DNA from 3 places in the Lactobacillus crispatus genome. Region 3 is predicted to be linked to each of the others. Evidence: predicted binding sites of a transcription regulator. Region 3 holds the regulator's gene; each other region holds the start of a gene.
What was found. Region 3 encodes LexA, which represses DNA repair genes until DNA is damaged. Its sites were predicted from a motif close to CNAACANNTGTTNG; they were not measured.
Positions count from the first base shown of each region.

Region 1: J6L97_RS03500 (Y-family DNA polymerase) is a predicted target of LexA. The motif match lies at 1,569-1,582, and genes of this name have one in related genera.
Region 2: recA (recombinase RecA) is a predicted target of LexA. The motif match lies at 1,453-1,466, and genes of this name have one in related genera.

Region 1 covers NZ_CP072197.1:688,396-691,686, forward strand. The annotation lists gene J6L97_RS03495 (hypothetical protein) at 1-229, opposite strand, end outside; gene J6L97_RS03500 (Y-family DNA polymerase) at 222-1,541, opposite strand; gene J6L97_RS03505 (glycoside hydrolase family 31 protein) at 1,773-3,291, shown strand, end outside.
Region 2 covers NZ_CP072197.1:1,623,220-1,626,510, forward strand. The annotation lists gene rny (ribonuclease Y) at 1-169, opposite strand, end outside; gene recA (recombinase RecA) at 285-1,385, opposite strand; gene pgsA (CDP-diacylglycerol--glycerol-3-phosphate 3-phosphatidyltransferase) at 1,576-2,136, opposite strand; gene J6L97_RS07935 (helix-turn-helix domain-containing protein) at 2,154-3,233, opposite strand.
Region 3 covers NZ_CP072197.1:870,597-873,887, forward strand. The annotation lists gene J6L97_RS04285 (uracil-DNA glycosylase) at 1-280, shown strand, start outside; gene J6L97_RS04290 (SGNH/GDSL hydrolase family protein) at 273-1,052, shown strand; gene lexA (transcriptional repressor LexA) at 1,091-1,717, opposite strand; gene J6L97_RS04300 (DUF896 domain-containing protein) at 1,874-2,140, shown strand; gene J6L97_RS04305 (YneF family protein) at 2,210-2,428, shown strand; gene J6L97_RS04310 (ABC transporter ATP-binding protein) at 2,509-3,291, shown strand, end outside.

The sequences.
Region 1 (3,291 bases), 180 kb from region 3:
GTTGAAGTGAGATCAGTCTATGATTACAAAAGGAATCTAGCAGAATTTCACTAATTTTATCGACAGTCATTTCAGACTTTTTAAAATAATTAGTATTTCTTTCAATATTGCTCTTGCTAATTTTTACAGTATGATCACTCAAAAAGAAACCAGACCATTTCTTCATGCCAGAATCCTGATAATTACGAAAGAACTCATCTAGTTTTTGGTCGAATGCATTTTTATTCATAAGCATTACCACCATTATGTCCACCAACTAATTTGCTACGCTGGATAGCTGTTGCACCTTTGGATAGACTGGATGCTTTAACTACTGCGGAAAAGCCGTACTTTTTACGCAATTTGTCTACTACATGGTCAAGCTTGTATCTTTTGATCTGTAGTTCTGGATCTTCCAGGATATTTAACTGCATACTGTGGTCGGGAACGAGCTCGCTATAGCTAACGCCAATACAGCGTACAGCTTCACCTCGCCAATTTTTTCTAAAAATAGCTAGTAAAGTTTGTACAAGTTCATGATTAACATTAGTTGGAGTGATTTTTCTTTGAACATTAAAACCATCGTGATCATTATCATAATCTAGTTCTGAAAGGGAGAAGCCAATATAAAGACTGACCTTGCCTGCACACAAATTATGTGCTCGAATTCTAGCTCCAACTTGTTCGCCGATTTCTCGAATGACAATTTCGATTTCTCGTTGCTGAGAATAGTCCCTTTGTAAAACCTGTGAGTTGCCATAGCTTTTAGTTTTTGGGTGATACTTATGACTGATAATACTGCGATCAACGCCCCAGCTTTCCGCAAATAGCTGCTCACCAATAATACCAAATTCTTTCTTGAGAATGGCTGGATCAGTGTGCGCCAGTTGGTAGACATTATTAATGCCAATTCTACGTAAATGATTAGCAGTGCGAGTATTAATGCCCCAAACGTCTTCTAATTTTGGAATACGCCAGATCGTATCTGGAACATCGATGTAATGCCAGAAGGCAACCATAGATTTATTGTGCTTAGCCTCATTGTCCATGGCAAGTTTAGCTAATAAGGGATTTTCACCAATACCACAAGTTGTATAAAGCCCTAGAGTATCGTGAATATCTTTTTGAATTTTATGAGCAACATTATATGGATCATTACCAAATAGTTTCCAAGAGGTTGTCATATCAATCATGCCTTCGTCGATTGAGTACATATGAATATCTTCATCAGCTGCATATTTACGAAAAATATCGAGTACCTGCATGCTGCGTTTGATATAAAGATTCATATGTGGATCAACTAGCATTAAGTCTGGTGCTTCTTTTTTAGAGGGTAAGTTTCTAGCTCTCATGACATTGTGTAGGTTATATTTTTTCTTAGCTAGAGGAGAAGCAGCCATAATCAAGCCTGATCCCCAGGGAGCATCTGGCTGTCTTGAAATAACCACTAGGCAAGCTTTCATAGGATTAAGGCCTAATCGTAGGGCTTCGCATGATGCGAAAAAGCTTTTGTTATCAATCATAAAAATAATACGATGAGGTTCGTACTTGAAATCATACATAATACCGTCCGCCTTTAGTAAACTGCACGAACTAACGTACGCACATTTATATTATATAAACTTTTGTTCGTGCGAACAAGTGGGCATTTTATTTTTTAATTATAAATTGAGCGGCGAAACTATAAAATGATTCGTGTAAAAATAAATACATTTTTATTTGACTATTTGGAACGTTCCAATTACAATGTAATTAGTTGTTTAAGAAAGCGATTACAAAAATGAGGAATGATTATGAATAAAATTATTAAAGGAGACACATATCGCTTTACAGTTATTACTGATTCATTAATAAGAATCGAACAAGATAATAGTGGTATATTTGAAGATCACCCTACAACGGCTGTATTACATAGAAATTTTAAAAAGGTTAATGCAGAGATATTAAAAAATCATAATAATCACATTGTTGAGATCATAACTGATGCTTTTCATTTGTATTATGATGGTGGCACATTCGCTCCTGATACTTTATATGCAGATATCAAAGTATCACAAGCATTACATGTAAGCAGATGGCATTTTGGTACTGAGAATGCAGAAGGTACTAACAACCTAAAGGGAACTGCTAGAACTTTGGATAGAGCAGATGGTGAGATTCCTTTAGAGAATGGGATTATGTCTAAGGATGGATATAGCTATTTCGATGATTCTAGTTCGTTTATTTATGATAAGAAGAACGATAAGTATTATCCAAGAAGCAATGATTCAGTAGATGGATACCTATTTACTTATGGGCATGCATATCAGGAAGAACTTCAAGATTTTTATGAGTTAACTGGTAAAACGCCTTTAATTCCAAGATTCGCATTAGGAAATTGGTGGAGCAGATATCATCCGTATACTCAGGAAGAGTACAAAAAATTAGTAGAAACATTTGAACAAAAGAAGATTCCAATTAGTGTATCAGTTATTGATACTGATTGGCATAGGGAAGATGACGTTCCTGCTAAATATGGTTCACCATGGACTGGTTTTACTTGGAACAAAAATCTGTTTCCGGATCATATTAAGTTTTTAAGTTGGCTTCATCAACATAATAAGCACATTGGATTAAATATTCATCCGGCTGATGGCATTAGAGCTTTTGAAGATCAATACCCAGTGGTTGCTAAAGACATGAATTTGGATACTGAATCGGAAGAACCTGCTGCTTTTGATCTAGAAAACAAACAGTTTAGAGGAGCTTACTTCAAAGATGTATTACACCCACTAGAAAATGAAGGAATTGACTTTTGGTGGATTGATTGGCAACAAGGCTATAGCTTATCTGATAAGAAGTTAGATCCTTTGTGGTTACTTAATCACTATCAATTTGAGGATATTGCTAAGCGCAAGCCGGATGAGGCAATTATTTTAAGTCGATACGCTGGTGTAGGATCTCACAGATATCCACTAGGATTTTCAGGAGATACAGTTATTTCTTGGAAATCATTAGCCTTTCAGCCATATTTTACTTCTACAGCTTCAAACATTGGCTACACGTGGTGGAGTCATGATATTGGTGGTCATATGATGGGTGAATCTGATGGTGAGCTAACTACTAGATGGTTACAATTCGGGGTATTTAGTCCAATAACAAGACTTCATTCTTCAAATAATTTATTCTCTGGTAAAGAGCCATGGAACTTTAGAATGGATTATGAAAAATATCAAGAAAAATTCCTTCGTTTACGTTCTAAGCTAGTTCCGTATATTGATACTGCTAATTATCAAACTCATGAAAATGGTATTCCAATTGTAAAGCCACTTT
Region 2 (3,291 bases), 750 kb from region 3:
CAGCAACCTGTGCCTTAGCATCAGCTAAAATGTGGTCAGCATCATTCTGGGCATTTTGAGCTTTTTGTTCCCAAGAATGCTTGCGAATTGCATAACCAACCACTGAACCCACCAAGAGTGAAACAATGGCAGTTGCGACGGGAATCATAATTGTTAAAATATTATTCATGATTACTATCGCCTTTTTTAGAATTATTCACACAACTTTTATGATAAAGAACCTATCTGTTCATGTCAATTAAATCAAAAAACCTTGGAAAATAAATCCAGGGTTTTTGACATAATTATTTAGCTTGATCAGACTTTTTATCTGTAGCAGCTTCTTTTTCTGTCTTGGCTTCTTCGCGCTTCTCCTTGATCTTTTCTGGATCTTCACGATCAGCAATTGACTTTTCATCAATCCCGTAAGCTTGACGCACTTGCTTTTGGATATCTTGATAAATATCTGGATGCTCTTCTAGATACTTCTTAGCATTCTCACGTCCCTGACCAATTCGATCACTCTTGTAAGAGTACCAAGAACCTGCTTTATCGATAATGTCCTTATCAGCAGCCATGTCCAGTAATTCACCACTTTGTGAAATTCCCTTACCGTACATAATGTCTACTTCTGCCACCTTAAATGGTGGAGCAACCTTGTTCTTAACAACTTTAATTTTAACTCTGTTACCAAGAACATCTCCTGATTGCTTAATCTGTTCAGCTCTTCTTACTTCCAATCTAATAGTTGAGTAAAACTTAAGAGCACGACCACCTGGGGTAGTTTCAGGATTACCAAACATTACCCCAACTTTTTCACGAATCTGGTTAATAAAGATGGCAATAGTTTTGGTTTTAGAAATATTACCTGATAGCTTACGCAAAGCTTGACTCATTAATCTCGCTTGTAAACCAACATGGGCATCCCCCATCTCGCCTTCAATTTCTGCTCGTGGTACTAAGGCAGCAACAGAGTCGACTACTACAATGTCAATTGCCCCACTGGAAATCAAAGTATCAGCGATTTGCAAACCTTCTTCACCAGTATTAGGTTGTGACAAAATTAATGAATCAATATCTACACCTAAAGCTTCAGCATAAGCAGGGTCCATCGCATTCTCTGCATCAATATAAGCTGCAGTACCACCACGCTTTTGTACCTCAGCTACAGCATGAAGGGCTACAGTAGTCTTACCAGATGATTCTGGGCCATAAACTTCAATAATACGACCACGAGGATATCCACCTACACCGATAGCAGCATCTAAAGCTAATGAACCTGTTGGCACTGTTGAAATTTGCGTATCAGCTTTTTCGCCCATCCGCATTACAGCACCCTTACCGAAATTCTTTTCGATTTTTTTAAGCGCTGCATCTAAAGCAGCCTGTTTTTCGTCTTTGGCCATTAATGTCCTCCTATTTTTCGTACCTAATAATTATACTTTGACCGCCGTCCAATTTGCAAGAGAAATGCAAACGAACGTTCAAAGGATTTTTTACCCTCTATTATTTATTACGCAAAAAATCGCCATTATTTTTTTACAAAATAAAAAAGAAGCAAATGCTTCTTTTAATCATTCTTGACTTAATACTATTTTACATTGAGCCCTTGAATACGCCCCATGATTGGTGGAAGTAATCGTAACCTGAGTAAATAGTAAAGATCAACGCAAGGTAAAGTAAGATAGTACCAATGTGGAAGAAGTCACCAATCAATAAGAAAATGATTGATAACATTTGGCAAGTAGTCTTAATTTTACCAGGCATCTTTGCTGCTAAAACTTGTCCTTCATTTTCTGCTAAGATCAAACGCAAACCAGTAACAGCCAATTCACGACAAACGATGATAGCTACTACCCATGCTGGAGCAAGTTTCAATTCAACTAAGAAAATGAAAGCAGTCATAGTTAACATCTTATCAGCTAATGGATCAGCAAACTTACCAAAATTGGTTACCATATTACGTGAACGCGCAATGTGACCGTCAAACCAATCAGTAGCCGAAGCAACAGCAAAAACGATAGCAGCAATAACACGACTCCAAACAACAGTTGAGCCTGCTGCTTGAACACTAGCATTCCCACCAAAAATGATGATTAACATAAATACTGGAATCAAAAAGATTCTAAAAACAGTAAGTTTATTAGGTAAATTCATTCTAACACTCCTAGATTTTAATTGTTGTTATTATTTCCACCATCATTGCCATTGTTAGTGTCTGCTGATGATTGAGTAGTAGATGATTGTTGAGTTTGACTACTTTGTTGGGTTTGTTGGCTACTTTGAGTAGTAGTAGATGATTGTTGACGACTGCTTTGATGAGTAGCACTGCTTTGAGTAGTTGTACGGCTTTGGGTAGAACTACTATTGGTTGTATTGTTATTAGTAGAGCCCGTATTATTAGAACTACTATTATTTTGACTAGTAGTTCCCTTAGCCTTACCAATCAACAAAGTAATTGTCCTGTACGCATTGTTTGCTGTATATGGGATTTTCTTACCTGCAATAGTGATTGAAGTACCATTATCGTTGCCTAAAGTAATCACTACTCTCTCTGCATTGCTTGGCAAAGTCATAGTGTGCTTTTGATTAGCAAGTAAAGTTGATTGCCAGCTATTAGCATTACCATTGACTTGTACACCTGCTGAAATATTTTGGTTTTCACCAGCACGCACAACTAGGCGACGGTTTTTATTCAAGCCAGTAACTCGGTACTCATTGTCACTAACCTTAGTAACCTTAACTTTATTGACTACTACTTTTTTAGCTTTCTTAGAAGATGACGATGATGACTTTTGTGATGAAACAGTTACATCATTATTATCAGCTTGGTTCTTTTGACCACCTGAAGAAAGACGAGCATACAAAACGTACACTACAAGAATTACGATAATTACACCAAGTCCGATCGCAATTCGTGGCAAGTAATTCTTCCACAAATTTTTCTTATTGTCGGTGGTTTCTCGTACTTCTTCACTCTTATTATCAATCGAGTTTTCTACGTACTCATCTGGCTTAGCTTCTGGTACATCATCGTGGTAATCACTTAATAACTCCTTACCATCCAAGCCAACAACTTGTGCATATTGACGAATAAATGCTCTAACATAAAAATCGCCTGGAAGTTTATCAAATTCATTCTTCTCAATCGCTTCAAGATATCTGCTCTGAATTTTAGTAGCTTTTTCAATATCTGCAATTGAAAGTCCCTTAGCCTCTCTGGCGCTCTTTAATTTATCTCCGATATCTGCCATATTTACCTCTTCAAATTTTAATTTATCATGTTGAGTATACCATAAAATTCTTATTACA
Region 3 (3,291 bases):
ACCAAAACTAATTGTTGCCTTGGGTAATACGGGATTAGAACGTCTTTTGGGGTCTGGTCATAAGATTTCAGCTGAACATGGTCAAGTAATTAAAAATACACCAATTTTACGTTTAAATGAAACTAAAGACGGCTATATTTGGTCAAAAGAAAGATACACTATTTTCCCAGAATATCATCCTGCCGCTGTTTTTTATAATCGCAAGCTAACAGATGATATTATTAAAGATTGGGATAAAATCAAGCCGTATGTAGAAAAGGAAAAATCTGAAAATGAGTAATGAAACTTTTTTGATTCCAATTAGACAAAATAATGATTTATCGGATATCGCTTTAAATGAATTACGCATGGATCTAGATGAGCATGCTTTACATCAACGTTATTACACTGATATTGCTTATTTAGCAGGAAATAGTCGTAAGTATAGTCTAAATAGTGTACAAACCGTTGCGAGCCCTTTGATAGGTAAGAAAATTTTATTTTTGGGTTCTTCCGTTACTTTTGGTTTTGGCGCTTTGGGTGAAAGCTTTGTTGATTATCTTTGGAAGCGTGATGGCGTTGCTGCAATTAAAGATGCAGAAAATGGTACGACCTTAGTTGATGAAGATACTTATAAGCCAAACGATTCTTATGTTGCTCGTTTTAGAGAAGAGTTGACCGAATCACAACCTGATGTTTTTGTCTTACAACTTTCAACTAATGATGCAAATCAAAATAAAAAACTAGGCAAAATTACTAATCAAAACTTTGACACCAAAACCATTACGGGAGCTTTGGAATATATGATTTCAACGGCTCAAGCAAGGTGGAAATGTCCAATTTTAATTTATACTAATCCTTATTTTGCTAATCCGTTATACAAACAGATGGTTGAACGAGTACACGAACTGGCTCAAAAGTGTCGCGTTGAGATTCTAGATTTATACGATCATCCTGATTTTCAGCATCAAGACGCTTTGTATATGGCTGATGAAATTCATCCAACTCGTGCGGGTTATCTAAAGAAATGGTTACCATTATTTGAAGAAAAAATAACTGAAATTTTGGCATAAAGAAAGACCTAGATAAATTATCTAGGTCAAAATTGAAATTAGTCAATGTTATTACGATACAAGCTAACTACCTTACCCAAAATTGTAACTTTAGGTAAAATGATTGGAGCCATTGTATCATTTTCTGGCTGTAATCGGTAGTGATCCTTTTCTTTGTAGAAACGCTTAACTGTAGCTTCATTTTCTTCAGTCATTGCCACCACGATTTCACCATTGTTGGCAGATGATTGTTTGCGTACGATTACGCTATCACCGTTTAAAATGCCAGCGTTAATCATACTTTCACCGTGGACTTTGAGCATAAAGAGTTCACCAGCATCACTTTTTAAGTCTGGTGGGAGTGGAAAGTAGTCATCAATATCTTCAACTGCCAGAATTGGTTGTCCTGCAGTAACCACACCGATAACTGGAATTTCCTTTGGCTTGATACCTAACTCTTTTTTACCCTCACGGGTAATTTCCAAAGCACGAGGTTTTGTAGCGTCTTTTACTAGCCAGCCCTTTCTTTCAAGGCGAGCTAAATGACCATGGACAGTGGAAGTAGAAGAAAGACCAACTGCAGAACAGATTTCTCTAACTGTAGGTGGAATGCTCCGTTTCTCAACTGTATCGTAAATATATTGCAAAATTTCTAGTTGCTTTTTATCGCTTGTTTTTCTTGGCATTTTTAATTCTCCGTTTGTATTTATGGTACTTAATATTATAACCTAATTCTACCAGATAATGTCAATATTCTCAAACAGGCGTTCTTAAGAAGTTATACTTTTTTTATGATAAAAAATAAGGTAGACTAATGATTGTTAATGTGAGGTGGAACTATTATGGATAATAAAGATGCAATGAGTAAAGAAGAAGAAAAAAAGGTAACAGATCGAATTAATGAACTTTACCATAAGAAAGAAAAAGAAGGATTAACTCCTGAAGAAGAAGCAGAAAGAAAAGAACTGCATAAGAAGTTTTTAGCTAACTTTAGAGCAGCTTTTAAACAAGATGTTGAAAACATGGTTATCTTGGATAAGAATGGTAAAGAAGTTACTTCAGAACGAGCTAAACGTGCTCAAAGAAAAAAAGGACTTAGAAAAGATTAACTAGCTCTTTTAATAAGTTAGAGGATTATGATAAAATATAAATGTTAGTTAGATGGAGGATTTAATAAGATGAATTTAGGTTTAGCAATTTTTTTGATCATTGTTGCGCTCTTGGTTGGTGCAACAGCGGGTTTCTATGGTGCAAGAGCATACATGAAGAAGTACTTTAAGGAAAATCCTCCTATTAGTGAAGATATGATCGTTGCTATGATGTCTCAAATGGGACAAAAGCCTTCAAATAAGAAGGTACATCAAGTAATGAACATGATGAAACACCAACAAAGGTAATTAATTTAGATTATTTTTGGAAAGAGGCGAAGGATTTTCTTTGTCTCTTTTTTTGTGCAATTTTTAAAATGAGGTGAAATATGGGAATATTTAGCAAACTAGGTTGGTTTTTTAAGGCTGAAAAAAAGCGCTACATTATTGGGATTACTTTCTTAGCGCTGACTTCCTTAGCCAATTTAGTACCACCGCGCGTATTAGGTTTGATGGCTGATCAACTTGATCAAGGACATATTTCCTGGGGCCAATACGGAATGCTGATCATTGCCGTTTTAGCCGCAGCGCTCACTCTTTATATTTTGCGCTATTTCTGGCGTAAGCAAATCTGGGGCGGAGCGGCAGAATTGGAACGGCAGATGCGGTCAAAGTTATTCGATCATTTTATGATTATGGACCGAACTTTTTATCAGCGCCATCGAACGGGTGATTTAATGGCACATGCCACTAATGATGTTTCCGCTATTCAGAATGTAGCTGGAGACGGTGTTTTAACTTTAGTTGATTCTTTAGTTATGGGGCTGTCAACAATGATCGCAATGATTATTTTTGTTGATTGGCGTTTAACAATTGTCGCTTTATTACCGTTGCCATTTTTGGCTTTGGGAGCTTGGAAGCTAGGCGATCATCTACATGATGCTTTTGATAAATCACAAGCTGCGTTTTCAAAGTTGAATAATAAGACACAAGAATCCGTTTCGGGTATTAAAGTGCTTAAAACTTTTGGTCAGGGTAAAGAAGATACTGCAGCCTTTGATCGAATGATTGATGAAACAATCAATGTTAATAAAAAAGTTTTTGTTTGGGATTCATTATTTGATCCTTTAGGTACCATAGTCATTGGTGCTACATATGTAATTACCATTATT